Regions from separate parts of the Caballeronia sp. GAWG1-5s-s genome, predicted to be linked through region 2. Evidence: riboswitches for the same ligand, from Rfam matches in the RefSeq annotation. Region 2 holds a riboswitch; the other holds the start of a gene.
The links. A riboswitch is a leader RNA that binds a small molecule or an ion and turns the genes downstream of it on or off. The one in region 2 is predicted to bind cobalamin.
Positions count from the first base shown of each region.

Region 1: another riboswitch for cobalamin. It lies ahead of NCR34_RS03890 (TonB-dependent receptor domain-containing protein); the one in region 2 lies ahead of NCR34_RS16180 (cobalamin biosynthesis protein).

Region 1 is NZ_JALQDC010000003.1:307,702-326,426, forward strand. Features, by position in the region: gene NCR34_RS03855 (LysR family transcriptional regulator) at 55-1,011, shown strand; gene lgt (prolipoprotein diacylglyceryl transferase) at 1,048-1,944, shown strand; gene NCR34_RS03865 (SIMPL domain-containing protein) at 1,988-2,713, opposite strand; gene NCR34_RS03870 (EVE domain-containing protein) at 2,793-3,251, opposite strand; RNA gene ssrS (6S RNA) at 3,344-3,526, opposite strand; gene NCR34_RS03880 (cell division protein ZapA) at 3,631-3,945, opposite strand; gene NCR34_RS03885 (ATPase) at 3,942-4,331, opposite strand; cobalamin riboswitch at 4,571-4,865, shown strand; gene NCR34_RS03890 (TonB-dependent receptor domain-containing protein) at 4,951-6,822, shown strand; gene NCR34_RS03895 (FecCD family ABC transporter permease) at 6,858-7,856, shown strand; gene NCR34_RS03900 (ABC transporter ATP-binding protein) at 7,853-8,632, shown strand; gene cobT (nicotinate-nucleotide--dimethylbenzimidazole phosphoribosyltransferase) at 8,645-9,697, shown strand; gene NCR34_RS03910 (adenosylcobinamide-GDP ribazoletransferase) at 9,699-10,460, shown strand; gene NCR34_RS03915 (histidine phosphatase family protein) at 10,445-11,014, shown strand; gene NCR34_RS03920 (cobalamin-binding protein) at 11,022-11,915, opposite strand; gene cobD (threonine-phosphate decarboxylase CobD) at 11,912-12,907, opposite strand; gene cbiB (adenosylcobinamide-phosphate synthase CbiB) at 12,900-13,841, opposite strand; gene cobU (bifunctional adenosylcobinamide kinase/adenosylcobinamide-phosphate guanylyltransferase) at 13,845-14,393, opposite strand; gene NCR34_RS03940 (cobyric acid synthase) at 14,450-15,922, shown strand; gene NCR34_RS03945 (PaaI family thioesterase) at 15,928-16,344, opposite strand; gene NCR34_RS03950 (nucleotide-binding protein) at 16,522-17,148, shown strand; gene panD (aspartate 1-decarboxylase) at 17,207-17,593, opposite strand; gene panC (pantoate--beta-alanine ligase) at 17,608-18,441, opposite strand; gene NCR34_RS03965 (segregation and condensation protein A) at 18,514-18,725, opposite strand, start outside.
Region 2 is NZ_JALQDC010000022.1:407,476-420,775, forward strand. Features, by position in the region: gene NCR34_RS16160 (CbtA family protein) at 1-194, shown strand, start outside; gene NCR34_RS16165 (DUF1289 domain-containing protein) at 191-421, opposite strand; gene NCR34_RS16170 (cobyrinic acid a,c-diamide synthase CobB) at 418-1,716, opposite strand; gene cobO (cob(I)yrinic acid a,c-diamide adenosyltransferase) at 1,721-2,323, opposite strand; gene NCR34_RS16180 (cobalamin biosynthesis protein) at 2,332-2,760, opposite strand; cobalamin riboswitch at 2,777-3,024, opposite strand; cobalamin riboswitch at 3,080-3,330, shown strand; gene cobW (cobalamin biosynthesis protein CobW) at 3,456-4,535, shown strand; gene cobN (cobaltochelatase subunit CobN) at 4,540-8,313, shown strand; gene NCR34_RS16195 (magnesium chelatase ATPase subunit I) at 8,310-9,311, shown strand; gene NCR34_RS16200 (vWA domain-containing protein) at 9,425-9,994, shown strand; gene cobJ (precorrin-3B C(17)-methyltransferase) at 9,973-11,616, opposite strand; gene NCR34_RS16210 (precorrin-2 C(20)-methyltransferase) at 11,613-12,341, opposite strand; gene NCR34_RS16215 (precorrin-8X methylmutase) at 12,338-12,964, opposite strand; gene cobG (precorrin-3B synthase) at 12,957-13,300, opposite strand, start outside.

The DNA.
Region 1 (18,725 bases), on a different contig from region 2:
GCTTGTATCTGTCCAATATATTATTCAGGGTCTATTAGGTCGGAGAAGATATTGATGGACGAGCGAAACGCGCCGATCGAACTGCGTTTGCTGCGCTACTTCGTGACCGTGGCGGAAGAGATGCATTTCGGCCGCGCCGCCGCGCGTCTCGCGATGACGCAGCCGCCGCTTTCGCAGGCGATTCGCGCGCTCGAGGACGCGCTCGGCGTCGCGCTCTTCGCGCGCACGAAGCGCACGGTCGAATTGACGCCGGTCGGCAAGGATCTGCTGCCGGAGGTGCGGCGCATTCTCGCCGCCGCCGATGCGCTACGTCCGCTCGCGCAGTCGCTTTCGCGCGGCGAGGCGGGCGTGCTGTCGCTCGCGTTCGTGTCCACCGCGGACTACGGCCTCTTGCCCGCGCTGCTGCGTGATTTCGGCGCGCGCTATCCCGGCGTGCGGCTGCAATTGACCGAAGCGACGAGCGACGTGCAGATCGAAGAACTCGTCGCCGGGCGCGTGGACGCGGGGCTCGTCATTCCGCCGCTGCCGCCGCGCCACGCGATGTCGCTGTCGTATCTCGCGATTGCCCGCGAGCCGCTCGTCGTCGCCATGTCCGCGGACGCCGCCGAGCAATTGCAGCAGGGCACGGCCGAATGGGCCGACACGCCCGTCGATCTGCGCGATCTCGCCGCCGCGCCGCTCGTCGTGTTTCCGAGGCGTCTCGCGCCGGGTTTGTATGACATCATTATGGGCTGCTACGGCGCAGCGGGACTCACGCCGCGCATCGGGCAGGAGGCGATCCAGATGCAGACCATCGTGAGCCTCGTGTCCGCCGGCATGGGCGTCGCGCTCGTGCCGCAGTCGCTGCGGCATTTGCGGCGCACGGGCGTGGTGTATCGTCCGCTGCGGCCGGTGGCGGATGCGCCGGTCGTCGAAACCGGACTCGTGTGGCGCGCGGCCGAGGTGAGCCCGGTGCTCGCCGGCTTCATCGAGATCGTGCGCGCGCGGGCGGCCGCCGTCTCTGCTTTATGATTCGTGCCTGACTTCGCTTGGCTCTAGAACTCTACGATGCTCATTCACCCCAATTTCGATCCCGTCGCGGTTCACCTCGGACCGCTCGCCGTGCGCTGGTACGGCCTCATGTATCTGGTCGCGTTCATTTCCGCCATCGTCATCGGACGGCTGCGGCTACGGTTGCCGTATGTCGCCGCGCAAGGCTGGAGCGCGAAGGACATCGACGACATGCTGTTCTACGGCGTGCTCGGCACGATCCTCGGCGGACGCATCGGCTATGTGCTGTTTTACAAGGCGAGCTATTACGCGGCGCATCCGCTCGATATCTTCAAGGTGTGGGAAGGCGGCATGTCGTTTCACGGCGGCTTTCTCGGCGTGACCTTCGCGATGGTGCTGTTCGCCTACCAGCGCAAACGCACGTGGCTGCAAGTGACCGATTTCGTCGCGCCGATGGTGCCGCTCGGCCTCGCGGCGGGGCGTCTCGGCAACTTCATCAACGGCGAGCTGTGGGGCCGCGTGACCGATCCTGCCGCGCCCTGGGCGATGCTGTTCCAGAACTCGACGAACGACGACGCCATCTGGCTCGCGAAGAACCCGCAACTCGACGCGAAGTGGCATCTGATGGAAATCTTCCAGCGTTATCACATGCTGCCGCGCCATCCGTCGCAGTTGTATGAGATTGCGCTGGAAGGCATCGTGCTATTCATCGTGATCTGGACGTTCTCGCGCAAGCCGCGCCCGGTCGGCGCCATCTCCGCGCTCTTTTTGATCGGCTATGGACTCGCGCGCTTCACGGTCGAATTCGCCCGCGAACCGGACGATTATCTCGGCCTGCTCGCGCTCGGGCTCTCGATGGGCCAGTGGCTGTCGCTGCCGATGATCGTCGCCGGCGTCATCATGATGGTGTGGGCCTACAAGCGGCATCGTCGCGTGGCGGCGAACGCGGCGTGATCTCGCGCGGGGCCGCGATCGCGGTCCCGCTTACCTCGCTCGATCAGCGGCCCATCTGCACGGAGCCGGACACATCCACAGTGACGGTCGTCGTGCCGGCTTCGAGCGCCATCGGCGCGGCCATCTTGGCATCGGCGCCCATGGCGCGCGATTGCATCATCATCACCGGGCGCGGCGCCACGCCGCTATGCCCGACGTTCACCTCGCGAATCGAATAGCTGCTGTAGCCGAACGCCTGCGAGGCGGCTTGCGCCTGCTTGCGGAACGAATCGATGGCCTGCGTCGAGAGCTTCTGCTCCGCGGCGCGCTGCGCTTCCGGCGACAGCGAGAACGTGACGTTGCCAACTTGCATCGACGAACTCATCTTGCCCGCGAGCTTCGAGGCCGCCGCGAAGTCGTGCGATTCGAGCACGATCTCCGTGCGTCCGCGCCATGCGGATATCTTGCCGTCGCGGTCGGTGGACGGATACACCGTGAACGAGCCGCTTTTCGCGGTGACGCCATCGACACCCTTCGCTTCGCGCAATGCAGCTTCGGCGCGCTGATTGAGCGTCGCGGTAAGCGATGAAGGATCGGCGGCTTCCTGCTCGTAGAAGAGCGTAATGGTGACGACATCCTGCGGCACCTGCGCGCTCGCCTGCGCCGAAAGCGAGAGCACGCCCGCGGGTTGCGGATTGGCGATGACCGTCTGCGCGGCGGCCGAGGCGGAATAGGCGAGAGTGGCGCTCGACATCGCGAGGGCGAGGGCGGCGGCGGTTTTCTTGTTCATCATCGAAGGACTCCAACGCAAGGCGTCGCGTGATTCGCGACCGCACTTAGGCGTCCGCCTCGAGCCCTTAGTTCCTGCTCTAGACGAGGCGTTCGGTAATAAAGCGCCATTCGTCCTCGGTGACCGGCGTGATCGACAGCCGGTTGCCGCGCGCGAGCACTTGCATGCCGGCGAGTTCCGCATGCTCCCGCAGTTCGGCGAGCGGAATGAGCCGCGTCTTCTTCACGAAGCGCACATCCACGAGCATCCAGCGCGGCGTGTCCTGCTTGGACTTGGGATCGTAATAGGCGCTCTTGGGATCGAACTGCGTGGGGTCGGGATACGCCGTCGAGCAGACCTTCGCGATTCCCGCGATACCGGGCTCCGGGCAACTCGAATGGTAGAAGAGCACGCCGTCGCCGATTTGCATCTGGTCGCGCATGAAGTTGCGCGCCTGATAGTTGCGCACGCCGGTCCACGGCAGCGTCTTCTTGGGCGCGTGCGCGAGATGATCGATGCTCGCTTCGTCCGGTTCGGACTTCATCAGCCAGTAGCGCATGAGTTCGGCGTGAAGGAGTGTGCGTGCGGTTTCGGGCGATGCAAATGAAAACGGCACCGGTAAGAACCGATGCCGTTCGTGCTTCCAGAAATAAGGTCCCCGCCTCAGCCGCTAGGCCGGCATCCTGAACCTGGGTTCAAGATTGGTCGCGGTAAGCAACACTTCGGGTACATCAGACAGAGTGACGCGCGCGCCCGTGCTGCAACGTTCCGCAACCGTGCCAATGTAGCATTGGTTCAAGGAATATATGACCTTGGCGTACCAGGCAGGGAAACCTCACTGTACACCAAACGTTTGGTCCTTGCAGCCCTTGCCTGCGTTTCTCGCGGTATCTTTTTTTGATGGATATCGCGACGCTGATTAGATCAGCGCATGACCGTCAGTGCGCTTCATATTGCGCAATGACAGCGCCGAGCTGCTCGTTCATCGAATGCATGGTGCGGCGGATTTCCTCGGCCGGAAATGCTTCGCCGTGGCGCACGCTTTCCTGCAGCTTCAGTAATTCGGACGCGAGCGAAAGCGCGGCCATGACGGCAATACGGTCCGTTCCGCGCACGCTGCTTGCGTTGCGCACCTTGTTCATTTCGGCATCCACGCGGGCCACGGCTTCGCGCAGCGCGGCCTCGGTTTCCGGCGAGCACGCGAGACGATACTGCTGGCCGAGAATGGATACTTCGATCTGCGTGGTCGTCATGCCTTCTCTCCTTGATGTTGCTCGCCGTGCACTTCTTCCGCGTGCGCATGTTCGTGCTGCGCTTCGCGCGACGCGCTGGATTCGGCGTTCAGAAGATCGAGCTGATTGTCGCTCTCGGCATGATGCGCTTTGCCGCGCGGCAGTTTTTCGAGGATCGCGTTGAGGCGCACTTGCGCGTCGTCGATCTTCGCGGACAGCGAATCGCGTTCGCCTTGCAGCGTGTCGCGCTCGTGGCGAACCTGCGCGAGTTCGGCCTGAACGCTGGCGTAATCGGCGCGCAGCTGTTCGATTTGTGCTTCGAGCGCGAGACGCGCCTGATTGTGGCGCTCGCTGATCTTGATCAGCCGGCCGATGTTCCCTGACAGTGATTCGAGTTCGTTGAGCATGTGCTGCGTCCTCTAAAGACCTGGCATTTTAGCGCGGTTCAACGGTGCTTCCGATAATTGTCTCGTTTCGAGACGTAACAACACGCGATCTTGCGCGCATCGCCGCGTATTCATGTGCGGAATGGCCGCGCGTGACGCACTCGGATGCGTGGCTGACGACGCTTGCTCGTTGCTCGCTCGTCGCTCAAGCCTCGCGATGACGGGGCGCGCGCCTTCTTGACGGCCCCCATGCGCGCTCCTACACTTGCCGCACTTTTGGTGCTCGCGCCGCCTTTCTTGCGGCGCAGTCAAACGGGAAACAGGAAGCGTTGTCTCGCCTCGCGCGGCTCGCCAACCTGTGCTGCCCCCGCAACGGTAAGCGACCGCAACGCAAGTTGCAAGTCGTCCCTCGCGCGTTTCTTCTTGTTGCTCCGTGGTCGTTTGCCATCCGAGACGCGACTGCAAGAAACGTGTCGGCGCCACTGCGCTTCGAAGCGCGGGAAGGCGGGACGATGCGTCGCCAGCCCGGATACCGGCCAATCGTCCAGCGCGCCGATGCTTTGCAAGACGGCGCGTGCGTCGCGCACAGACCTCGCGGGGAGCGGGGCACGCGCCAGTCTCCAACGGGAACGCTCCACACATGCTTTTGCCTTCGTCCGGCCTCATTCGTCGCGCGGCGCGCGTCGTGATGTGCGCCGCCGCGAGTGCGCCGCTTGTCCAGGCCGCGCACGCCGATTCCGATTCTCCGTCGCAGACGCTCGCGCCCGTCGTCGTCACGGCGACGCGCGGCGCGCAACCGCTCGCCGATTCCATCCCGCAGGCGACGCTCTTCGACGCGCAAGACATCGCCGACAGCAATGCAAACGATGTGCTCGGGCTCATCGCGCTTGCGCCCGGCGTGCAGATCACGCGCAACGGCGGGCCGGGCGCAACCTCGGGCGTCTTCATACGCGGCGCGTCGTCGACGCAATCGCTGGTGCTGATCGACGGCGTGCGCGTCGAATCCGTCTCTCTGGGCGCGGCCCAGTTGTCGCAATTGATGCTCGATCAGACCGGCCGCGTGGAAGTGGTCAACGGCAACGTGTCGGCGCTGTATGGGTCCAACGCGATCGGCGGCGTCGTGCAGATTTTCACAAAGGAGGGCGAAGCACATCCGCCGCGCTTTCACTTCGAAGCCGAATACGGCAGCTATCACACGCAGCGGCAGTCGGCGGGCGTCGACGGCGCGCTCGATGCCGGGGGCCGCACCACGTTCAGCCTGAACGTGTCGCGCGAGAAGACCGACGGCTTCTCGTCGATCGATCCCGCGCTCGCGCCCGCCGCGAATCCGAACGCGAACGGTTATCTGAACGAAAGCGTCGCCGCGACGCTGCGCCACAAGTTCAGCGACAAGTGGGACGCAGGCGTGCGCTTTCTGCAATCGAACGGCGTGAACAGCTTCGACGATCCCTACGGCGTGCCGACCGATCTCAACGAATCGCATGATCGCGTGCGCTCGGCGTCGGTGTTCGCGAACGGCAAGCTGACCGACAACTGGACGACGCACTTCACCGTCGCGCAAGGGCAAGACCGGGCGAATATCGAGCACAACGGCGTCTACACGAGCCGCTTCGACTCGGAGAATCATCAGTATCTGTGGCAGAACGACTTCCGGCTCACCGAGGCGCATAAGCTCGTGTTCGGCTACGAGCATCTCGACCAGTCGCTCGACTCCGATCAGTTCAGCGCGCCCGACCGGCATGTGAACTCCGTCTTCGCGGGCTATGTCGGCCGCTTCGGTCCGAGTGAAGTGCAGGCCAACGTGCGCCGCGACCAGTATTCCGACTTCGGCAGCGCGAACAGCTACTATCTGGGCTACGCGTACAACTTCGATTCGCACTGGCGCGCGAGCGCGAGCTACGCGGCGGCGTTTCGCGCGCCGAGCTTCGACGATCTCTACTATCCGTTCAGCGGCAATCCGTCGATACAGCCGGAGCGCAGCCATTCGGCCGAGGCCGCGTTGCAGTACGCATCGGACCAGATCGGCGTGGTGCGCGTGACGGCGTTCGAGACGCGCTATTCGAATCTGATCGACTACGTGGGCGACAGCAGCGGCTTCTATACCGCGCAGAACGTCGGGCGCGCGAAGGTGCAGGGCGTCGAGGGATCGTGGGCGGGACACGTGGGCGCAACCGACGTGCGCGCGAGTGTGACGTTTCAGAATCCGGTCGACGAGACGAATCACGAAGACCTCACGCGTCGCGCAAGGCGCTTCGCGTCGCTGTCGGCGCATCGCTCGATCGGGCGCTGGCGCGTGGGCGGCGAATGGATCGTGAGCGGCGCGCGCAGCGACTACGATTCGACGCTCGCGGGCTACGGCGTCGTCAATCTTTCGGCGCAATACGACATCACGAAGTCGTGGTACGTGAATGCGCGCATCGACAACCTGTTCGACCGCAACTATGAACTGGCTTACTCGTACAACACGCCGCGTCGCGGCGCTTACGTCACGATCGGCTGGCATCCGTCGTGAGCCACGCCGCTGACGCGCGCCGCCCGATGAAGGCGATGCACGCAGGCCGCGCCGCCGCGATCTGGCTCGCGCTCGCGGCGGCGGCCCTTGGCGTGCTGGCGGCGTCGCTCGCGCTCGGAAGCGTCGCGCTGCCGCCATCGCGCGCCATCGCCGCGCTGCTGCACGCGCATGCGGCCACGCCCGATATCGCCGACGAAATCGTGCTGAATTTGCGATTGCCGCGCGCGCTCGCGGGCTTCGCGTCGGGCGCGCTGCTCGCGCTCGCCGGGGCGCTGCTGCAAGTGCTGCTGCGCAATCCGCTCGCTGAACCCTACGTGCTCGGTGTATCCGGCGGCGCGGCGGCGTTCGCGCTTTCCGCGATGCTCGCGTCGATGCCGTGGTGGGGCGTGGATCTCGCCGCGTGCGCGGGCGCGCTCGCATCCATCGTTCTGGTGCTCGGACTCGCGCGCACGCACGTGTGGCACGGCGAACAGGACGCATCGCCACGGCTCTTGCTCACGGGCGTCGTGGTCGCGGCGGGGTGGGGCGCGCTCATCACGCTGATACTCAGCGTGGCGCCGGAGAACCGGCTGCGCGGCATGATCTTCTGGCTGACCGGCGACCTCAACGGCGCATCGACGCCGTGGCCCGCGATGCTCGCGCTCGGCGTGGCGCTCGCGTTGATCGTGCCGTGCGCGCCGCAGTTGAACGTGCTGCTGCGCGGCGAAGCCACGGCGCGTTCGCTCGGCGTGCCGGTGGAACGCGTGCGGCTGCGGGTGTATCTGGTGGCATCGCTCGCGGCGGCGGCGGCCGTCACGACGGCGGGGACCATCGGCTTCGTCGGGCTCGTGGTGCCGCATCTGCTGCGGCTCGCGTTCGGCAACGACCAGCGCATGCTCGTGCCGGCCGCCGCGCTCGCGGGCGGGCTCGCCGTGATGAGCGCGGACCTCGCCGCGCGCACGGTCATCGCGCCGGCGCAGTTGCCGGTGGGCGTTGTCACGGCGCTGATCGGCGTGCCCATGTTCCTGTGGATGCTGCTGCGAAGGTCGCGATGAAGCCGCTCTCGATCGACAATCTCGTCTTGCGCGCGGGCGCCCGAACGCTCGTCGATGGCCTTTCTGCGATCATCGCGGCGGGCGAAGTATGGTGTATCGCAGGGCCGAACGGCGCGGGCAAGACCACGCTCATCAGCGTGCTGGCGGGACTCGCGAAGCCGGCATCTGGCGCGATCACGCTCGGCGGCCGCGCGCTCGCGTCATGGCGCGCGGCGGACCTCGCCCGCGAACGCGCGCTGATGCCGCAAAGCACGCACGACGCCTTCAGCGCGACCGTGCTCGACACCGTGCTGCTCAACCGCTTTCCGTATCTGACGGGCTGGGGCTGGGAAAGCGAAGACGACCGCGCCGCCGCGCACGCCGCGCTCGCGGCGCTCGGTCTCGCAGACCTGGCTTCGCGCGACGTGCTCACGTTGTCGGGCGGCGAAAGGCAGCGCGTGGCGCTCGCCGCCGCGATATGCCAGCAAGCGCCGCTCTTGCTGCTCGACGAACCGCTCGCGCATCTGGACCTGCATCATCAGATCGACTGCCTGCATGCGCTCGCGGCAGCCGCGCGCGACGAGGGACGCGCGATCGTCTTTTCGTGCCACGACCTGAATCTCGCGCGCCGCTTCGCTACGCACGCGCTCTTGCTCGACGGCCAGGGCGGCGCGCATGTCGGTGCTGTCGCCGACGTGCTGACGCCCGCGCGCGCGAGCGCGGCGTTCGGCTATCCGCTGGTCCTGATCCGCGATGGCGAGCATGAAGCGCTCGTGCCTTCGCTTCACCCTTTCTGACGAGGAACGCCGATGTCCACTGCTCACGCGCTGCCCAAGCCCCGCCCGCTCGACCGCAGCATCGAACCGGAGCTGCGCCGCATCATCGACATGAAGACGAAGCCGCCCGGCAGCCTCGGCCGGCTCGAAACGCTCGCGCTGCAAATGGGATTGATCCAGCAGACGACGAAGCCGCGCATCGAGCGTCCCGCGATGATCGTCTTCGCGGGCGATCACGGCATCGCGGCCGAAGGCGTGAGCCCGTATCCGCAGGAAGTGACGGCGCAGATGGTCGCGAATTTTCTGGCGGGCGGCGCGGCGATCAACGCGCTGTCGCGCTCCGTCGGCATGGCGCTCGAAGTGGTCGATGCGGGCGTCGCGACGCCGATTCCGGTCGATCACGGCTACGAGCGCTTGTCGCTGGGTCTCGGCACGCGCAACTTCGCGCGCGAAGCGGCGATGTCGCGTGAGACGGCGCTCGAAGGCATCGCGCGGGGCGCGGCGCGCGTGCGACACCACGCGTCGCTCGGGACGAACGTGATCGGCTTCGGCGAAATGGGCATCGCGAACACGTCGGCGGCGGCGTGTCTGATGAGCCGCTTGTGCGCGTTGCCTATCGACGAATGCGTCGGCCGCGGCACGGGCCTCGACGATCGCGGCCTCGCGCATAAACGCGACGTGCTCGGGCGCGCACTCGCATCGCATGCGGCGAGCGGCGACGCTATCGACACGCTCGCCACGTTCGGCGGCTTCGAAATAGCGATGATGACGGGCGCGTATCTCGCGGCGGCAGAAGCGCGCATGACCGTTCTCGTCGATGGCTTCATCGCGACGTCCGCGCTGCTGGTCGCGTCGCGGATCGCGCCGGACGTGCGCGAGTACTGCGTGTTCGCGCATGCTTCGAACGAAGCGGGGCATCAGCGCATGCTCGCGCATCTGGACGCCGCGCCGCTCTTGCAACTCGACATGCGTCTGGGCGAAGGCACGGGCGCGGCGCTCGCGCTGCCGATCCTGCGCGCGGCCGTGGCTTTCGTCGATGAGATGGCGAGCTTCGATGCGGCGGGCGTCTCGAACAAACACGCCTGACATGAACCGGCCGCTCGACGAACTGCGCTATTTCTTTACCGCGCTCGGCTATTTCACGCGCGTGCCGGTGCCGCGTTGGGTCGGCTTCGAGCGCGACTATCTGAACGCGGCGGCGCGGTACTTTCCGCTCGTCGGCGCGATGGTCGGCGGCGTCGCGGCGCTCGTGTATCTCGCCGCGCTGCGCGTGTTTCCCGCAGGCATCGCGGTGCTGCTTTCGATGGCCGCGACGCTTTTGCTCACCGGCGCTTTCCACGAAGACGGACTCGCCGATTGCGCCGATGCCTTCGGCGGCGGCTACACGCGCGACGACGTGCTGCGCATCATGCACGATTCGCGCATCGGCGCGTTTGGCGCGACTGCGCTCGTCATCGCGCTCGCGCTGAAGTGGCAAAGCCTCGCCGCGTTGCCGCCGATGCGCGCAGTAGTCCTGATGATTTCCGGGCACGCTGCGAGCCGGGCGTTCGCGATCAGCTATCTGCTCACGCTCGATTACGTGCGTGCCGAAGGCAAGGCGAAGCCGGTCGCGCAGCGCATGAGCGTGATGTCCTTCGCGACCGCGATGCTCTTCGGTTTGCCGTGGCTCTTGTGCTTCGGCTGGAAGTTCGCCTGCGTCTCGATTGCCGTGCTCGCGTTGCTGCGCGTGGTCGCCGGGCGCTACTTCGTGCGGCGCATCGGCGGTTATACGGGCGATTGCCTCGGCTGCGCGCAGCAGGTTTTCGAAATCGCGATCTATCTCGTCGGGCTTGCATGGACCTCGTACTGATACGTCACCCGGCTGTGGCCGTCGATGAAGGCGTCTGCTACGGCCAAAGCGATGTGCCGCTTGCCCGCGATGCGCGAGCTTCGGCGCATGAGATCGACGCGCGCATGCGTTCGCTCGATGTTCCCGCTTGCGTCGATGGATGGCACACGAGTCCTTTGCGTCGATGCGCTTTGCTGGCCGAGGCGCTCGGCGCGGCCCGCATCGACGCGCGGCTCTCCGAACTGCATTTCGGCGCATGGGAAGGCCGGGCGTGGAACGATATCGACCGCGCGCTCATCGACGCGTGGGCCGCCGATATCGAGCACGCGCGTCCGCACGGCGGCGAGAGTCTCGCGCAGTTCGGCGAGCGCGTGACGGGGTGGTTCGATGAGACGTGCGCCACGGCGTCGAATGCGGTGCATGTGGTCGCGCATGCGGGCGTGGTGCGGGTGCTCGTGGCGTATCTGCTGCGCGTGGATCGGGCGAGCGTGCTGCAATGGCCGATCGCGTTTGGTGGGATCGTGCAGCTTCGGCGGTTCGGTACCGGGTGGGGGCTCGTGCGGTGGAATGGGTAGCGCTTTGCTAACGCCGCTTCCGCGCCACGTCCAGATCACGACAAAGCTGCGCCGCCCCGAGCGCCAGACGCGGCGTCGGCCGATTGATCAGATCGCCGTCGATGCCGAACAGATTGCCACGCGCGACCGCCGTCAGCGACGTCCACTGCTTCCACCGGTCGAGTGCGGGCAATGGGCGCTCGGGCTTCGTCGCGCCGGGCGTCGCCGTGACGATCGCCTCGGGGTTCGCGGCGAGCACGGCTTCGGTCGAAACGGTCGGCACGCGCGGCGCTTCGGCAGCGAACACGTTCACGCCGCCGCATAGCCCGATCACTTCGCTGAATACGTTCTCGCGATTGAGCGTCATCACCGGATCGTCCCAGACTTGATAGAACACGCGCACCGGCGGCAGTCGCGCGTACTGCGCGCGCAGTGCCGCGATATCGCGCGTGAAAGCCGTCGATGCGGCGCGCGCCGTGTCTTCCGTGCCGAGCAGCGCGCCCAGCTTGTCGATGCTCGCGGGGATATCGGCGAGGCGCTTCGGCTCGCTGAAGAAGAGCGGGATGCCGAGCGTCTTCAGCTTATCCGTCTGACGCGCCGCATTGCCGTGCCGCCACACGACGATTAGATCCGGATGCAGCGCGACGATTCGCTCTAGATCGAGCGCCTTGTTGTCGCCGACGCGCGGGATCGACTGCGCTTCCTTCGGATAGTCGCTATAGCTCACCGTGCCGACGATGCGCGCGCCGCCGCCCGCTGCGTACAGCAACTCGGTGACATGCGGCGCGAGGCTTACGACGCGCGTCGCGGGCGCGGTGAGCGTGACGGGAGCGCCAGTGTCGTCCGTGACGGTCAGCGACGCGTGCGCGTGATTCATCGCGAAGAGGGCGGCGCATGCGCAAAGATTCAGCCGCACGTTCATCCGACGATCTCCGCAAGCCCGCGTTCGAGCCGCGCCCAATCGCCTTCGCTGCCCGGCAGACCGATGCGCACACTCGGCGTCATATCGGACCGGTCGAAGAGCCGCGTCCAGATGCCGCGCATCGCCAGTTCGTGTTGCAGCGACCGCGCCCGCGACGTTTGCGTCCATGCGAAGAGCGGCGTGCCGCGCACCTCGAACCCATGTCGCGCGATGATTGCAGCGAGTCGCGCGCCGTCGCGCTGCAAACGCTCGCGCGTCTCCGCCTGCCATGCGTTATCGCCAAAAGCGGCTATGACCGCATGCCGCGCCGGTCCGCCGACCGTCCACGCGCCCAGCATGTCGCGCAACGCGTCGAGCAACGCAGGCGCGGCGAGCACGAAGCCCGCGCGGATGCCCGCCAGCCCGAAGAACTTGCCGACCGAACGCAGCACGACGAGACCATCGCGGGCGCTTTCATCGGCGAGTGACGCGGCGGGATCGGCGTCGGCGAACGCTTCATCGACGATCAGCGTGCCGCCGCGCGACGCCAGCCGCGCGTGCCAGCGCAGCAGTGTTTCGCGGTCGAGCCGCTCGGCCGTCGGGTTATTCGGATTCGCGACGATCACGTGATCGAGCAACGCGGGCAGCTCCGCGCAGGCGATATCGAGCGGCACCACGCGATGCCCCGCGCGCGCGAACGCCGGCGCATATTCGCCGTACGTCAGCGGCGCGACGCCCACCGTGCCGCGCTGTAGCAGAAACGGCAGCGCGCGGATCGCCGCTTGCGAGCCCGCCACCGGCAGCGCGAGCGGCGCGCCGTAGTAACGCGCGGCGCAATCGGCGAGGCCGTCGTCGTCTTCGGGCAGGCGTCGCCACGCGTCCGGCGGCACGGGCGGCACCGGATAGCCGCGCGGATTGATGCCCGTCGAAAGGTCGAGCCAGTCGTCGAGCGGTATCGAATAGCGGCGCGCGGCGTAGCGCAAGTTGCCGCCGTGTGGAATCGGATCAGGCATTCGTCGTCACACTCAGGATGGCGAGGACCAGAAACACGGCGAGCCACAGCAGCACCGAACGGTCGATGAGCCGTAGCGCCGCCACGACATGCCGGGGCGTCGCGTTATGGCCCGCGCCGAGCGTCGGCCGCGCTTCGAGCACGCCGTGATAGACCGCCGCGCCGCCGATCAGCACGTTCAGGCTGCCCGCGCCCGCGGCCATCACCGGGCCGGCGTTCGGGCTGTCCCACGAACGCGCCTGCGTGCGCCAGCAATGCCACGCCATGCCGGTGTCGCCGGTGAGCGCGTAGCTCGCGGCCGTGAGACGCGCGGGCAGGTAGTTGAGCACGTCGTCGAAGCGCGCCGCTGCCCAGCCGAAACGCAGATAGCGCGGCGTGCGATAACCCCACATCGCGTCGAGCGTGTTCGCGAGCCGGAACGCGAGCGCGCCCGGCCCGCCCGCGATCGCGAACCAGAAGAGCGCGCCGAAGATCGCGTCGTTGCCGTTCTCCAGCGCCGATTCGACCGCCGCGCGCGACAACGCCAGCTCGTCGGCCTGCGACGTATCGCGCGACACGATCCGCGACGTGAGCGTTCTCGCGCTGTCGAGATCGCCGAGACTCAGCGCCCGCGCAATCGGCGCGATATGTTGGCGCAGGCTCTTTGCGCCGAGCGCGAACCACAGCAGCATCACGTGAACGATGCATGCATACGCGAACGGCAGCACGCTGACCAGCAACCACGCAATACAGACGGGGGGCGCGACCGCGACGATCCACGCGAGAATCCCCGCTGGCCGCGCGCGATGCCCGGTGTTGAGCCGCGCTTCGAGCTTCGTCGCCAACTGGCCGAACGCGACGAGCGGATGCCGCCCGCGCGGCTCGCCGACGATGCGATCGACGATCACGCCGAGCACGGCGAGCAGCGACATCGCGTAGACGGAAAGAAGGAGCATGCTTCAGTCCTTCAGGATGAGCGGCAGGCCCGCGACCATCAACATGGCGCGCGTGCTGGCGGCCGCGACGCGCTGGTTCAGCCGGCCGAGCTCGTCCACATAGAGGCGCGTGACCGAGCCGAGCGGCACCACGCCGAGCCCGATCTCGTTGCTCACGACGATGACCTTGCCGCGCGCATCGGCGAGGGCGCGGGCGAAGGCATCGAATGCTTCGATGGCGGCGGGCGGCAGCGTGGCGGGTTCGTCGAAGGAGGCATCGGAAGGGCAGAGCAGATTCGCGAGCCAGAGCGTGAGGCAGTCGATCAGCACGCAGTGTCCCGCGCGATCCGCTTCGCGCAACGCGCCCGCGAGATCGAGCGGCGCTTCGGCGAGCGTCCAGTGCGCGGGCCGGCGCAAGCGATGATGCCGCACGCGCTCGGCGAACTCGGAATCGCCGATACGCGCGGTCGCGATATACGTGACGGGCAGGCCGCTTTCGTCGGCGAGGCGTTCGGCGTGCGCGCTCTTGCCGGAACGAGCGCCGCCGAGGATGAACGTGATGTCGGGGATCATCGCAATATTGTACTGACGGGCTAAGATAGCGCGTCGTTATTCATGGGAATCCTCCGATGCCCTTCACTCCGCGCGGCACGTTGATGATTCAGGGCACCACGTCCGATGCCGGCAAGAGCACGCTCGTCGCGGGCCTATGCCGTCTCGCGCGGCGCGGCGGCGCGCGCGTTGCGCCGTTCAAGCCGCAGAACATGGCGCTCAACAGCGCGGTGACGATCGACGGCGGCGAGATCGGCCGCGCGCAGGCGTTGCAGGCGGTGGCGGCGGGCGTGCCGGCGCGCATCGACTTCAATCCGGTGCTGCTCAAGCCGACGAGCGATCGCGGCGCGCAGGTCATCATCCACGGCCACGCGCATGCCAATCTCGACGCGCGCGCTTATCACGCGTACAAGAGCATTGCCTTCGATGCCGTATTGCAGTCCTACGCGCGCTTGCAGGCCGACTTCGACGCGGTGATCGTGGAAGGCGCGGGCAGTCCCGCCGAGATCAACTTGCGCGACCGCGATATCGCGAATATGGGCTTCGCCGAGCGCGTCGATTGTCCGGTGGTGCTGGTGGCGGACATCGATCGCGGCGGCGTGTTCGCCCATCTCGTCGGCACGCTCGCGTGCTTGTCGGAGAGCGAGCGGGCGCGCGTGCGCGGCTTCGTCATCAACCGGTTTCGCGGCGATATCGGCCTCTTGAAGCCGGGGCTCGACTGGCTCGAAGCGCAGACTGGCAAGCCCGTGCTCGGCGTGCTCCCGTATCTGCACGGCCTGACGCTCGATGCCGAAGACATGCTGCCGCGCGATTCCCGTACGCCGAGCGAAAGGGCGGCGCTGAAGGTGATCGTGCCCGCGTTGCCGCGCATCAGCAATCACACCGACTTCGACGCGCTGCGGGCGCATCCTCAGGTCGATTTCGAGTACGTGCGCGCGGGCGTCGCGCCGCCGCCTGCGGATCTGATCGTGCTGCCGGGGTCGAAAAGCGTGCAGCGCGATCTCGCGTGGCTGCGCGAACACGGTTGGGATCGCGCGATCACCCGGCATCTTCGATACGGCGGGAAAGTGCTCGGCATTTGCGGCGGCATGCAGATGCTCGGCCGCGAGATCGACGATCCGGAAGGCGTGGAAAGCGCGGTGGGGCGTGTTGCGGGTCTCGGCCTGCTCGATCTGTACACGGTGCTCACGCCGCAGAAGCAGTTGGAGAACGTCACTGGACGGCTCCTGATCGGCGCGACGAACGCGCCCGTGCGCGGCTACGAGATCCACATGGGCCGCACGCGCGGCGCGGCGCTGGACCGGCCGTTGGTCGCACTGGAGTCGGGGCGCGTCGATGGCGCGATATCGGACGATGGACAGATCGCCGCGACATATCTGCACGGTGTCTTCGATACGCCCGAGGCCTGCGCCGCGCTGCTCGCGTGGGCCGGCGTCGATGATGCCGCGCCGCTCGACTATCCCGCGCTGCGCGAGGCGTCGCTGGAACGACTCGCGGATGCGTTCGCGAAGTCGCTCGATATGGATGCGGTCGCGGCGTTGTTCGCCTGAACGCGTCAGTACAAGATCATCTGCGTACACCGAAACATCGCGATCAGCTTGCCATCGCCGTTCGTCACCGTCGCGTCCCAGACGTGCGTGCTGCGTCCGAGATGCACCGCGCTCGCCTTCGCGACGATCTTCCCTTCGCGCGCCGTCGAAACGTGATTGCTCTTGAGTTCGAGCGTCGTGAAGTTCTGCGCCTTCTCCGGCAGATGCGCGATGCACGCGTAGCCGCAGCACGTATCCGCGAGCCCGACGACGGTCGCCGCGTGCAGAAAGCCGTTCGGCGCGAGCAGTTCCGGGCGGATCTCGAGTTCGCCGGTGAGCGCGCCTTCATCGAGCGAAAGCAACTGGATGCCGAGCAGATCGGGCAGGCGGCCTTTTTGGCGGTTGCGCAGGAAATCGAGCGTGACGTCGGGGCGAAGGGGCATGAGCGATCATCCGGTCGAGTAGAGAAAGCGCGCGCCATTGGCCAACCGGCCAGCGTGCCGCGCGTGTCGTTTGCCGATATTATCAACGGCTCGAATCATGTATCCGTTCTATAACGACGAAACCGTGCGCGCGGCTTCCGCACTTTCTCGCGCGCCGTACAAATATCAGGACATTCCATGACCGTGATCGTGGTGGCAAATCCGAAAGGCGGCGTCGGCAAGAGCACGCTCGCAACGAACCTGGCAGGCTATTTCGCCGCGAACGGCGAATGGGTCGCGCTCGCCGATCTCGACAAACAGCGCTCGGCGCACGGCTGGCTCTCGCTGCGCGTCGAGACGCTGCCGAAAATCGAGGAATGGGGCGTGAATCCCGATGCGCCCGTGAAGCCGCCGAAAGGTCTGGAAAAAGCCATCGTCGATACACCGGCCGGCGTGCACGGCAACCGGCTCGCGCTGGCGCTGCAACTGGCCGACAAGGTCATCGTGCCGTTGCAGCCGTCCATGTTCGACATTCTCGCGACGCAGGATTTTCTCGCGAAGCTGGCGAAGGAAAAGGCGGTGCGCAAAGGCTCGATACAGGTGGGCGTGGTCGGCATGCGCGTCGATGCGCGCACGCGCTCGGCGGACCAGCTGCATCGTTTCGTGGAAGGGCTCGATCTGCCGGTGCTGGCGTTTCTGCGCGACACGCAGAATTACGTGCAACTCGCCGCGCACGGTCTCACCATCTGGGATGTCGCGCAAAGCCGCGTCGAGAAAGACCTGGAGCAGTGGCAGCCGATCATCGACTGGGCGCAGAAGAAATGAAAAAAGCCGGCGCTCCACGACGGATGCGCCGGCTTCGTGCGGACAAAGCTCCGACGATTCACGTCCAGTTCTGCGTCGGCACGTGATCGCGGCTGCCCTTGATGCGGTTGTTTTCATCGACGAACACGAGATTCGGCTTCCAGCCCGCCGCGATCTCCTTTTCGTCCACCTGCGCGAATGCCGCGATGATGACGAGATCGCCCAGTTGCGCGCGCCGCGCCGCCGACCCGTTCAGCGAAATCATGCCGCTGCCGCGCTCGCCCTTGATCGCATACGTGGTCAGGCGCTCGCCGTTGTTCACGTTCCAGATGTCGATCTGCTCGTTCTCCAGGAGATTGGCCGCTTCGAGCAGATCCTCGTCGATGGCGCACGAGCCTTCGTAGTGCAGCTCGCAGTGCGTGACCGTCGCGCGATGAATCTTCGATTTGAGCATGGTGCGTTGCATGTTGCGGACTTCCTTCAGATTTCCAGATTGTCGATGAGGCGCGTCGCGCCGAGCTTCGCCGCCGCGAGCACGACGAGCGGCGCATCCGCGTCCGCCTCGCCCGGCGCGAGCAGGTCGGCGCGCTTGCGCACGCTCACGTAGTCGGGCTTCCAGCCGCGCTCGGCGAGCGCGTTCATGGCGTCGCGTTCGAGCGCGGCGATATCGCGGTTGCCCGACAGCACGGCTTCGCGCACGCGCTGCAGTTGCGCGGCAAGCTGCGGCGCCTCCGCGCGCTCGGCAGGCGACAGAAAGCGGTTGCGCGATGACAGCGCGAGGCCGTCTTCGTCCCGCACGGTCTCGGCGGCGACGATCTCCGTCGGCAGCGCGAACTGATGGCACATCTGCCGCACGATCATCAACTGCTGGTAGTCCTTCTTGCCGAACACCGCGACGCGCGGCTGCACGCACGACATCAGCTTCATCACGACCGTGCACACGCCATGAAAGAAGCCAGGGCGGAATTCGCCTTCGAGAATGTCGCCGAGATTGTGCGGCGGATGCACGCGATACTGCTGCGGCTCCGGATACATGTCCTTCTCGGTCGGCGCGAACAGCACGTAGACGTTCTCGCGCTGCAGCTTTTCGATGTCGTCCTGCAACGTGCGCGGATATTTGTCGAAGTCTTCGTTCGGCCCGAATTGCAGGCGGTTCACGAAGATGCTCGCGACCACGGGATCGCCATGCTGACGCGCGAGCCGCATCAGCGAGAGATGGCCTTCGTGAAGATTGCCCATCGTCGGGACGAAGGCGGTTCGGTTCTGGCCGCGCAACTGGTCGCGCAGTTCATGGATCGAGCTGATGACTTTCATCGAGCGGGTGTCTCCTGGCGGGCGGCGTGAAAATCGGCTGCCCCGAGGCAAATGTGGGAGAAAAGCGGGTTCTTAGGCAGGAGAGTACGCCAGCCGGACGTAGATGGGCGCATACGGCTCGGCCTGCGTGATTTCGAGCAGCGATTCGCGCGACAACTCCAGCATCGCGATGAAGTTCACGACGACCACCGGCACGCCGCGCGACGTATCGAAAAGCTCCGTGAACTCCATGAAGCGCGCGGTTTGCAGGCGGCGCAGAATGATGCTCATGTGCTCGCGCACCG
Region 2 (13,300 bases):
TGCTGCTCGCGCAGTTCGCGCTGCCGCGTATCGAAGAAGTGCCGGCCGGCTTCTCGGCGTCGTTGCTCTGGAACTTTCGCATCGCGGCCATCGGCATTCAGGTCATCATCTGGACGACGCTCGGGCTCGTGTTCGGCGCGCTCGCTGCCCGCGAACTCGAGCGGCCCGCATTGCGCAAGGTGGCGGCCGTCTAAGCGTTTTCTCGCGACAATGCCGCTTGCCTTGCGGGCAATTCATCCAATAGCGCGAGTTTCGCGGCATCGTCCATCGAACGGAACGACTTGATCTCTTCGCGGCTCCGGAAGCATCCCGCGCACAGACCGTGTGTGGGATCGATCTTGCATACGCCCGTGCACGGCGAACCGACCGGCTCTTGCGACTTCGCGCGCGCAATGGTGAAGGCGAGGTCGATGATCGTCATAGCGATTCACCGCGAAAGAGCGCCGCGGCGGCGGCCGGATTCGATGGCCAATACGCGTGCATATACGTGGCCGTGATCGGACCGTGGCGATAGAGGGCTTCGCCTTCGGCGCCTGTCGTTGCATGCTTCGAGGTCGGATGCGGCTGCATGGGTGTATCGAGCGTGGAGTAATGGAACGTGTGACCGGTGAGCGCGCCATGCGCGGTATCGAGCCTTTGCATTGCAAGACGCGCGAGACGGCGCTGCATAAAGGCGTTGCCGGGGAGAAGACCGAGCATCGCATGCTTCGTGCCTTCCACGTCCGTCAGCGTGTCGAGCAGATACAGCATGCCGCCGCATTCAGCGACGACGGTTCTTCCACGCGCTACATGCGCTTGAATCGCTGTTCGCGTGCGCAGGTTCGCGGCGAGCGTGGCCGCATGCAGTTCCGGATAGCCGCCGGGAAGATAGAGCGCGTCGGCATCGGCGGGCACGGGTTCATCGGCGAGCGGCGAGAAGGTGCTGACGCGCGCGCCCATTGCGTGCAGCAAGTCGATATTGGCCGGATAGACGAATGAAAACGCAGCATCGCGCGCCACGGCGATATGCAAGCCTCCGAGCAAACGCGGCGGCGCTTCCTGCATCGCGTCCTCGAAGTGCACAAGCGGCGGTAGATCGGCAAGCGTGGTAGCGGCAATGGCATCGGCGGCGCGATCGAGACGCGCATCCAGTCCCGCCACTTCTTGCGCTTGCGTCAAGCCCAGGTGACGCTCGGGCAGCGCGATGTCCTCTGCATTGCAAAGATGCCCGCAATAGCGCAGTCCATCGGGGATGGCTTCGGCCAACATCTGCGCATGCCGCGCCGATGCGACGCGGTTGGCGAGCACGCCATAAAACGGGACGTCCGCGCGATAACGCGCCAGTCCGAACGCCACCGCGCCGAACGTTTGCGCCATGCCATGCGCGCCGATCACCGCGAGCACCGGCACGTTGAACGCGGCAGCGAGGTCGGCGCTGCTCGGCGTACCGTCGAAGAGACCCATGACGCCTTCGATCAAAATCAGATCGGCTTCGCGCGCGGCCTCTGCGAGCAACACGCGGCATGCGTCGAGACCGACCATCGACAGATGCAGCGAATAGACGGGCGATCCGCATGCGCGTTCGAGAATCATCGGATCGAGAAAATCGGGACCGGTCTTGAAGACGCGCACGCGCAGGCCACGCCGCGCATGATGACGCGCAAGCGCGGCCGTCACCGTGGTCTTGCCTTGATGCGACGCGCTCGCGCCGATGAAGAGTGCGGGGCAGGAGGGCATGAGTTCAGTACTCGACGCCAGGTTGCGCCTTGACGCCCTGCTCGCGATACGGATGCTTCACGAGCCGCATCTCCGTGACGAGGTCCGCCAGTTCGACCAGCGCATCCGGCGCATGACGGCCGGTCACGACGACATGCAGCATCGCGGGACGCGCCTTCAACACATCGAGCACTTCGTCGAGCGGCAAGTACTCGTACTTGAGCACGGTGTTGAGCTCATCGAGCACGACCATCTGATATTCGCCGCTCTGGATCATGCGCCGCGCTTCGTTCCAGCCTTTGCGCGCGGTCGCCATGTCGGCCTCGCGGTTTTGCGTGTTCCATGTATAGCCGTCGCCCATCGTCACGAAATCGCAGTTGGCGACCGCGCTCAGAAAGTCGCGCTCAGACGTATGCAGTGCGCCTTTGATGAACTGAACGACGCCGAGCTTCATGCCGTGCCCGAGCACGCGCACCGCCATGCCGAAAGCGGCCGTGGTCTTGCCCTTGCCATTGCCTGTGTTGACGATCAGGAGACCCTTCTCGTGATCGGCGGCGGCCTGCTTCTTTTCGTGGCCTTCCTTGCGACGCTGCGTCATGCGCAGATGCGATTCCGTATCGGTTTTCATGGGCTCTTTCAGGCTTTCTTCGTTGCTATGGCGACGGTCACGTGACCGTCGATCATCTTCGGCACCACAAGCTCTCCGCCCTCGCTTGCGAGCAGCGCGCTAGGCTCGCACACGCCCTCGGCGGGCATGTGCGCGAGCTCGTCCGCGCGATAAAGGCGCAATGGCAGGGCATGACGCTCGCAGAAGACACGCAAGCCGGCTTCGTCGTGTTTAATGTCGATGCTCGCGACCACCGCGATCTGCGCGAACGTAAGTTCCGCTGCTTGAAGCGCACGAAGCACGGCCGCTTCTATCGCATCGGCGCTGACGCCGCGTTTGCAGCCGATGCCGACCGCGAGATAGCGCCGGCTCACGCAAGGAAGCATCATCGAACGAATGGACGGAATGCGTGCGCCGCGCATGCGTCCCTCGCGGATGGCGGCGTTCGGCGAAGGCATCGTGATGGCGCGATACGCTTCGTCCCCTGCGCTGGCCGGTATCCGGGCTTGCGGCCGTCATCGCGCAGCCTTCCCACCGTGAACGGGCAGTGGCCGTGTGCGCCATGCGCGATATCGTGCAAGCCGATACCGCCGGTCGCGTACCGTTGCGGGGACAGCACAGGTTGGCGAGCGCTTGCATGATCGTGAAGACGCCGCTTCCTGTTTCCCGTTTAACTGCGCGTTTCGTGTGAACGCGCGAGCACCAGTCGCGCGCCAACGATACCACATGCCCCCGCTTTTCGGCGGCGCTTTCCTTGACGCTCTTTCCCAGGCAGCCTAGACTTCACGCAGTTCTGGTGCCCGCGTGCGAGCTTCTTTCGCACGCAGTTAAACGGGAAGCAGGAAGCGCTTCGGTCCATCATGCGAACGGACGCGCGCCAACCTGCGCTGCCCCCGCAACGGTAAGCGACCGGCGGTATCGGCGAGTACGATATCGCGCGTTGCGCACGAAGCCACTGCCGGTACACGGCAGGAAGGCTGCGCAACGAGGTCCCAAGCCCGGATACCGGCCAGACTTTCGCAGGGCCCACGCCGCGGGGATGCGGCATGGTCCATGATCCATCAGTCGTGCGCTTTTCCCGCAGATCTCGCCGGCGATACCTTCCTCGCGCGACGCACGCACGACGCACGCACACACGAGCCACGGAGCGACGATGCAAACCCGCAAGATACCCGTCACGGTCGTGACCGGCTTTCTCGGCAGCGGCAAGACCACCTTGATGCGCCACATCATGTCGACTGCGCAGGGCTTGCGCCTTGCTGTCATCGTGAACGAATTCGGTGAGCTCGGCATAGACGGGGAAATCCTGAAGGGTTGCGGCATCGGTTGCGACGACGAAGCTGGGTCCTCCGAGCGCAACCTCTATGAACTCGCTAACGGGTGCCTGTGTTGCACGGTGCAGGAAGAGTTCTATCCGGTGATGGAGCAGTTGCTGGAACGCCGCGAGCGCATCGATCATGTGTTGATCGAGACGTCGGGCCTCGCGTTGCCCAAGCCGCTCGTGCAGGCATTCAACTGGCCGTCGATCAAGAATGCCTTCACGGTGGATGCCGTCATCACGGTGGTCGATGGCCCTGCCGCCGCAAGCGGACAGTTCGCCGCGAACCCCGCAGCGGTCGATGCGCAACGCAAGGCCGATCCGAATCTCGATCACGAATCGCCGCTGCACGAGCTGTTCGAAGATCAACTGTCCTCGGCTGATCTCGTGATCGTCAACAAGACCGACCTCATGGACGCGGATGCACTGCGCCGCGTGGAAGCGGTCGTGCGGCCCGAGATTCCGCCGCAAGTGAAGGTCGTGCCCGCGCAAATGGGCAAGCTCGATCTGCATGCGCTGCTCGGTCTGCAATCGGCGTCCGAGGACAGCATTCATCTTCGCCACGATCATCACGGTTCTGCCGACGATGAAGGCCACGTGGACCATCACCATGACGAATTCGATTCGGTCGTCGTCGAAGCACAAGTGGAATCGCGCGAACAGGCCATTGCGGCGTTGCAGGCGCTCGTGGAGAGCCACACGATTTATCGCGTGAAAGGGTTCGCCGCGCTGCCGGGCGCGGGCATGCGTCTCGTGGTGCAAGGCGTGGGCCGGCGTTTCGACAGCTATTTCGACCGGCGCTGGAACGAAGGCGAAGCCGCGAGCCGCTTTGTGCTGATCGGAGAAGACCTCGATCGTCAAACCTTGCAAGCAGCGTTGAACGCGGCGCTGGCGAACGCGCTCGCGCAGGCCTGACGCGATGCATCTTTTACGCACGACGCCCGGAGGTTTCGTCGATGACGCGGCAGGCGTCATGCGTATCGAGCAGACGCGCGCGCCGATCGTCGTACTGAGTTCGGCCGATACCACGCTCGCGCTGCTTGCAAGCGTGTTTCCACGTCTTGAGCCGGGCTTTCCCGAGGTGCGGCTCGCGAATCAATCGTTTCTGCGCCAGCCCGCATCGGTCGACTTCTATGTCGACGATGTATTGCGTCATGCGCGCGTCGTCATCGTCGATCATCTCGGCGGTGAATCGTACTGGCCTTATGGCATCGAGCGAATCGTGGCGCTCGCCGAGCGCGAGAAGCAGATGCTCGCCATGTTCTCGGGCGATCTCACCGAAGACCCGAATCTGATCAGCAAAAGTACCGCGGATGCCGCGTTCTGCCGCGAGTTGTCGCGCTATCTGCGCGAAGGCGGCGCGGGAAATGCCGAGGAATTCCTGCGCGCGATCGGTCATCGCGCATTCGGCTTCGGTCGCGCGCCGCAAGCGCCGCGTCCGCTGCCTGCCGTGGCCATCTATCATCCCGAGCGCGACATCGCCACAATCGACGACTGGCGCGCGCGATGGACCGAAGGCGCGCCCGTGGTCGCGATCCTGTTTTATCGCGCGCATCTGCAAGCGGGCAACACCGCTGTATTCGATGCGCTCATCGAAGCGCTTGAAAAGGAAGGGCTGAATCCGCTGCCCATTGCGATCGCTTCCCTCAAGGAAAGCGTGAGCCGTGAAGTGATCGCGCGCTTGTGCATGGAGCATCGCGCATCGCTCGTATTGAACACGACTGCGTTTGCGGCAAGCGTGATCGGCGAAAGCGAAGACTTCGACATTGCCGGCGATGCGCCCGTGCTGCAAGTGATACTGAGCGGCGGCAATCGCGAAGACTGGGAAAAGGACAACCACGGCCTCAATTCGCGCGATGTAGCGATGCATGTCGCGCTGCCCGAGGTCGATGGCCGCATCATCACGCGCGCGGTCAGCTTCAAGGGACTCGCGTATCACTGCGCGCAGACGCAAGTGGACGTGGTCCGTTATCAGGCGGATGCCGAACGCGTGCGCTTCGTCGCCGAGTTGAGCCGCCGCTGGTGCAAGCTGCGGCATACGCCTAACCACGAGAAACGCATCGCGCTCGTGCTCGCGAACTATCCGGCGAGCGAAGGGCGCATCGGAAACGGCGTGGGGCTCGATACGCCGGCATCCGCGGTCGGCATCCTGTCGATGCTCGCCCGCGAAGGCTATCGCGTGGGCGAATTGCCGGAGAGCGGCGACGCGCTCATCGCCGCATTGACGCAAGGCGTGACGAACGATCCCGTGGTTCGCGATATGCGACCGGCGTTGCAAAGCCTTTCGCTCGACGACTATCTCGACGCTTATCGCGCGTTGCCCGCCGATGCGCGCGCCGCGCTCGAAAAGACCTGGGGCGCGCCGCAAGACGATCCGACATTGAGGCGCGGCCGCTTCATGATCGCGGGCTATCGCTGCGGCGAAGTGTTCGTCGGCATTCAGCCGTCGCGGTCGCGCGAGCGTAACGACTACGCGAGCTATCACGATGCCGAACTTGTCCCGCCGCATTCGTATCTCGCGTTCTATTTCTGGCTGCGCATGCGCTTCAACGCGGACGCGCTCGTGCATGTCGGCAAGCACGGCAATCTGGAATGGCTGCCGGGCAAGAGCGTCGCGCTGTCGGCCTCGTGCTGGCCTGATCTGATTCTCGGGCCGATGCCGCATCTTTATCCGTTCATCGTCAATGATCCGGGCGAGGGCAGTCAGGCCAAGCGGCGGGCGCAAGCGGTCATTATCGATCACCTGATGCCGCCGCTCACGCGCGCCGAGAACTATGGTCCGCTGCAAGACCTCGAACGGCAAGTCGATGAGTACTACGAAGCATTGATGGTCGACGTTCGACGCGCGAAGCTGTTGCGCAAGTCCATACTCGCGAGCATCGTCGAGAACAAGCTGCACGAGGAACTCGGCCTCGATGCCCCGCGCGATACATCGGGCGAAGACGCGTTGCTCACGCGCGCCGATGCGTATCTGTGCGAGCTGAAAGAAGCGCAGATACGCGATGGGCTCCATGTTTTCGGCGTGTCTCCGCAAGGCGTGCAGCGGCGCGATACGCTGCTTGCGCTCGGGCGCTTTCCGATCGGCGACGGTCAGGGCGCGAATGCAAGTCTGATCACGGCGCTCGCACGCGACCTGCAATTAGGCGACGACTTCGATCCGCTCGACGCCGACTGGGCCGCGCCGTGGCAGGGACCGCGTCCGCAGGCATTGCAGTCGATGAGTGATGCTCCCTGGCGTCATCACGGCGACACGCGCGAGCGGCTGGAATGCCTCGCCATGCAACTTCTCGAAGGCAATGCCGCCGCGCCCGGTTTGCATACGCAACGCGTGCTGGAACGCTTGCATGGCGATGTGCTCGCGCGGCTCGACGCATGCGGACCGCAAGAGTCCCTGCAACTGAAGCGCGGCCTCGAAGGCCGTTTCGTTCCGCCGGGGCCGAGCGGTTCGCCATCGCGCGGCAGACCCGACGTGCTGCCGACGGGGCGTAACTTCTATTCGGTCGATACGCGCGCATTGCCGACGCAAGCTGCCTGGTCGCTCGGGCTCAAGTCGGCGAACTTGCTCGTCGAGCGGCACGTACAGGACCACGGCGAATATCCGCGCGCCATCGGTCTGTCCGTGTGGGGCACGGCCACCATGCGCACCGGCGGCGACGACATCGCGCAGGCCTTCGCGCTCATCGGCGTGCGGCCGAAATGGGCCGCCGGCAGCCATCGCGTCACCGACTTCGAAATTCTGCCGATCTCCATCTTCAACCGGCCGCGCATCGACGTTACCCTGCGCGTATCCGGTTTTTTCCGCGATGCATTTGCGAATCTCATGCATCTGTTCGATGCGGCCGTGCAGGCCATCGCGGAACTCGAAGACGAGCCGGAAGACGTCAATCCGATTCGCGCGCGGATTCTGCGTGAGCGCGACGAGTTGATCGGACGCGGCGTCGATGCCAAGGAAGCTCGGCTGCGTGCCGGCTGGCGCGTGTTCAGCACGAAGCCGGGCGCGTACGGCGCGGGCTTGCAAGAACTCATCGACCTGAAGCAATGGGAAACCGATGCCGACCTGTCCGCCGCTTATCAAAGCACGGGCGGCTATGCCTATTCGCAGGCCGGCGATGGCGTCGAAGCGCGTTCGACCTTCGGCGCGCGGCTCTCGACACTCGATGTGGTGCTTCAGAACCAGGATAACCGCGAGCACGACTTGCTCGATTCGAACGACTATCACCAGTTTCAGGGCGGAATGATCGCGGCCGTGCGTTACTTGTCGGGCGTGCAGCCGCAGGCGTACAACGCGGATCACAGCAACCCCGCCGCGCCGCGCATGCGCACGCTGAACGAAGAGATCGCGCGTGTGGTGCGCTCGCGCGTGGTCAATCCCAAGTGGATCGACGGCGTGAAGCGGCATGGCTACAAAGGCGCGTCGGAACTCGCCGCGACGGTCGATTATCTCTTCGGTTACGATGCCACCGCGCGCGTCGTCTCCGATCATCAATATGCGCTCGTCACGGATGCCTACGTGAACGATGCCGGTACGCGCGAATTCATCGCGCGACACAACCCGCACGCGCTCCAGTCGATCTGCGAGCGCCTGCTCGAAGCGATGCAGCGCGGGCTGTGGCAGGAACCCGGCGACTATCGGCAGTCCGTGACGCAGCATCTGCTCGATGTCGAGCAGCAACTCGAAGGCCGACAGACTTGAACGAAACCTCATTTTTTCCCGCGTTTCCTTTCACCGCGCTCGTCGGGCAGGCGCCGTTGCAACAGGCGTTGCTGCTCGCGGCCGTCGACCCGTCATTGGGCGGTGTGCTCGTGAGCGGACCGCGCGGCACAGCGAAATCCACGGCGGCGCGCGCGCTCGCTGAACTCTTGCCGGAAGGGAAACTCGTCACCTTGCCGCTCGGCGCGAGCGAGGAGCAACTCATCGGCACGCTCGATATTCAAAGCGCGTTGCGCGATGGCGGCGTGAAGTTCTCGCCGGGCTTGCTCGCGAAAGCGCATCGCGGTGTCCTGTATGTCGATGAAGTGAATCTGCTGCCGAATCCTCTCGTCGATCAACTGCTCGACGTGGCGGCGAGCGGCGTGAATATCATCGAACGCGACGGGATATCGCATCGGCATGACGCGCAGTTCGTGCTGATCGGCACGATGAATCCGGAAGAGGGGGAATTGCGCCCGCAATTGCTGGATCGCTTCGGGCTTGCCGTCGAACTCGCGAACTGCTTCGACGCCAGCGTGCGCCAGCGGATCGTCAAGGCGAGACTCGCATTCGATTCGGACGCCGAAGCATTTCGCGCGCAGCACGCGGATAATCAGGCGGCGCTCGCCGAACGCATCGAAGCGGCGCGCGCGGCGCTCGATCAGTTCGATTTCGATGACGTCGTGCATGCGCACGTGAGCGAGCTGTGCATTGCGGCCAATGTCGACGGCCTGCGAGCCGATCTCGTTATGCTCCGCGCGGCGCGCGCGCTCGCGGCGCTGGAAGGCGCGGAATACGTCGAAACGAAGCATGTCGATTGCGTGGCCGATGCGGTATTGCGGCATCGCCGGCGCGAGCCTGACGTGTCCTCTCGTGAATCACAGCGCCCGGAAGGCAGCGCGAATACCGCGCAAGGCGGCGACTGGGGTTACATGCCGCCGGAGCCCGTCGGCATCGCGAAGGTCAAGCAGGTCAGGCCGCTCGCCGCAAAAAAAGCCTGAGCCATCGAAGGCCCGACGCCGATGCGAACGCGCATCGTCTTCGATGGCAGGAGGCGCGTTCGCGTGGGCGAGAACGTGGGCGTGAAGGGCTCGCTACTGCATCGGTCGACTGGATGGCGACGCTGCGCGCCAAACGCCATGCGCGCTTCGATGCCGGTCACTTGCGCTATCGACGCGGCCATGGAGAAGCATCCGCGCTGCATTGCTTCGTGCTCGATTGCTCCGGTTCGATGCTCGGCGGCGAACGTCTCGCGCGCGCGAAGGGCTTGCTGATCGCGCTGTTCGACCGTGCGTATCGCGAACGTGCGGAGGTTGCGCTGGTGTGCTTCGGCGGGGGACGCGCGGAAGTGCGTCGTCAGCCGGGAACGGCGCATTGGTTCAATGACCGCTGGATCGCGCCGATTGGCGGTGGAGGCGGCACGCCCCTCACGCTCGGATTAGCGACGGCATCGACCGTGCTTGCGCGAGCCGCGCGTCGCAAGCCTTCGCAACGCCGCTGGCTGTGGCTGTTGAGCGATGGACGCACGAACGAGCGGCCCGCGGCGCCCGCGCTTGCGGACCGTATCGTCGTGGTGGATTTCGAGGAAGGACGCGTGCGAGTCGGCGGGGCGCACGCGCTGGCGCTCGACTGGCGCGCGCAGCATATACCCGCCCAATCGCTTCAATACGAGCGAGGCGTATAGACCCATTCGGCGTTGCCGATCACGCGCGTCTTCGACGACCCGACGATCACCATCGTTCGCATATCGACGAGACCGCCGTGCAATTCGCCGAGCGTCACGACGCGCATCGTTTCTGCCGGACGTCCCACATCGCGGCCGAGCACGACGGGCGTCGCCGCGTCGCGATACTCGCGCACGATGTCGATTGCGCGATCGAACTGCCACGGTCGCGCCTTGGATAGCGGGTTATAGAACGCCATCACGAGATCCGCTTCGCTTGCATGCCGGATGCGATGCTCGATCACGTCCCAGGGCTTGAGGTTGTCCGATAGCGACAGCACGCAGAAGTCATGGCCGAGCGGCGCGCCCGCGCGCGCGGCCGTTGCGAGCGACGCGGACACGCCCGGCACGATAGCGAGTTTCACGGCGGCCCATTCGGCATGCGTCGCGCGTCCCTCGTCGAGCGCTTCGAGCACGGCGGCAGCCATCGCGAAGACGCCGGGATCGCCCGACGATACGACCACGACCTTTCGTCCTTCGCTCGCGAGTTCGAACGCATGGCGTGCGCGCTGCAACTCCTCGCGGTTATCCGTCACGTGGATGCGCTGGTCTGCGCGAAACGGGCCGGCCATGCGCACGTACGTTTCATAGCCGAGAACGTCCTGCGCGGAAGCGAGCGCGGCTTGTGCGGCAGGCGTCATCAGGTCTGCACTACCGGGGCCGAGCCCGATGACCGTCAACGTGCCACGGGCGCGACCGATGGACTCCACGTCGAGAGGCGCGTGCGCCACGCTCAGCGCGATTCCGTGAGCGCGAAGCACGTCATTAGGCGGCGGTTCGTTGCTGAAGCGAAGGGGCACGTCGAGCGCGTTGGCGGCATCGCTGAGCGCATCGAACGTCATGCTTTCTGTCGGTGCGACCAGCGCGGCAAGCGCGAGCGGCGAGAGGCCGTGTTCGCGCAATGCATGCTGAACGCGATCAGCAATCGCATCATCCTGCGCTTCGATCCACGCGGCCACGCAACGCGGATGAATCACGAGACTGCTCTCGTCGTTCATCACATGCGGCGTGATCCGCACTGCAAGGCGCGCGTCCTCTGCGCGGGGCAAGTCGGCCTGATCGAGCCACGGTGCATGGCCTTCGATGCGCGTCGTTTCGCCCGCGAGCAGGTCGGACACGAAACGCTTGCCGCGCTCCATATCCGCTAGCGCGTAGCCATCGGGCGGCGCGAGCAGGCACATGCCGAAGCGCAGTTCGCCGCTCGTCGTGATCGCGGGCGTGATAGCGAGCGCGGCGCCGATCTCGCGCGCCAGAACATTCACGCCGCTCGTGCCGCCGAGTAGCGGCACGACGGCGCTGCCATCCTGCGCGACCGTGAGCACTGGTGGCTCCGCGCATTTGTTCGTGAGACAAGGCGCCAGCGAGCGAATGACGATGCCAGCCGCGCACAGCGCGACGATAGGCGTGCCTGCAAGATAAAGCGCTCGCACGTGCGCGCCAAAGTCGTCGTAGGCGATATCTGCTTGAACCCGGTTGGCGAGACCATGCACGACCGACCCGGGATAACGCGCCTGAATGCGGCGCGCGACAGGAAGCGCGCTTTCGCCGAGCACGACGATCGCAATCGATGACGCCGCGTTCATGCCTGCCATTTCTTCCCCGGCACGACGAGCAGCGAGAAATAGGGCGACGCCATCGGGTCCACTTCATCGAGCGGCACGATTCGTTGATTCGCCATCGTCGCGCGCTCGACATAAAGCGCGCGCTTGTCCAACCCGAGATCGCTGAGCACGCGCCGCACTTTATCGAAGTTGCGGCCGAGCTTCATCACTACGGCTGCATCGGATGCTTCGAGCTTGCACTTCAACTCGTCTTCCGGCAGCACGCCGGACAGCACGCAGAGACTTTGATTGCGATAAACGAGGGGCACGCCGAGCACGGACACGCCGCCCAGCATCGAACATACGCCGGGCACGACATGCGCATCGAAACGTCCGGCGAGACGGTCGTGCAGATACATGTACGAGCCGTAGAAGAAGGGATCGCCTTCGCAGATCACGGCCACATCGCGGCCCGCTTCGAGATGATCCGCAATGGCGAGCGCGGCTTCGTCGTAGAACGCGCTGATGATCGTCTCGTAGCACAGCGGCGGTTCGAGCGCTTCGGTCGTCACTGGATAAACGAGCGGCAGGCGCGTCTGCGCGTCGTCGAGATGCGCTTCGATGATGCCGAACGCGTTGCCCTTCTTGCCCTTCGCGACGAAATACGTGACCACCGGCGCGGACTTCAGGAGCCGCAGCGCTTTCACGGTGATGAGTTCGGGGTCGCCCGGACCGACGCCGAGGCCATACAGGCGTCCGCTCATCATTCGTTCTCCGAAGCAAGTGCGTTGACTGCGGCGGCGGCCATCGCGCTGCCGCCGCGTCGTCCGTTCAATGCGACGAAGGGCACGCCGCGGCTGTCGGCTGTGAGCATCGCCTTCGATTCCGCCGCGCCGATGAAGCCGACCGGGAAGCCGAGAATGAGCGCGGGCTTCGGCGCGCCGGCATCGAGCATGTCGAGCAGATGAAAGAGCGCGGTAGGCGCGTTGCCTATCGCGACGACCGCGCCTTGCAAATGCGGCCGCCAGAGTTCGAGCGCAGCAGCAGAACGCGTGTTGCGCATGGCGCGGGCGCGCTCGGGCACGGACGGATCGCCGAGCGTGCAGATGATGCGGTTATCGGCCGGAAGACGCGCCTCGGTGATGCCGTGCGCGACCATGCGGGCATCGCAGAGTATCGGCGCGCCGGCTGCGAGGGCCGTGCGTCCCGCGTCGCCTGCGCCGGGAGAGAAGCGCAGATCGTCGACGATATCGACCATGCCGCACGCGTGAATCAGCCGTACGGCGAGCTTTTCGAGGTCGCGTGGTATCGCGCTCAGGTTTGCTTCGGCGCGAATCGTCGCGAAAGACTGGCGGTAAATCTCGGCGCCGTCGCGGATATAGTCAAGCATCGGCATGGCTCCGGGCGAGCCACGCGGCCGCCTCTTCGATAGATACGTTTGGTGCGACGAGGCGCGCGTCGACATGCAAGTCATAGCGTCCAGGCGACACCGCGATCAATGTGTTCGCGACGGGATGCGCGGCGGCGCACGAGCGTTCGCAGCCGCTTAGATGCACATCGTCGTGCATAGGCAGCAGCGCGGCGAGGCGGTGCGCGTCGGCTTTGGTATCAGCGCGACTCTTCGCGCAGCCCGACGAACCGGCGCACGCGATGAGACGCGCGAGCGGATGATCTGCGCGCGTGACGAGGCCGAGCGCGTTCATGCGGTCGCGCACGTGTTCAGCAT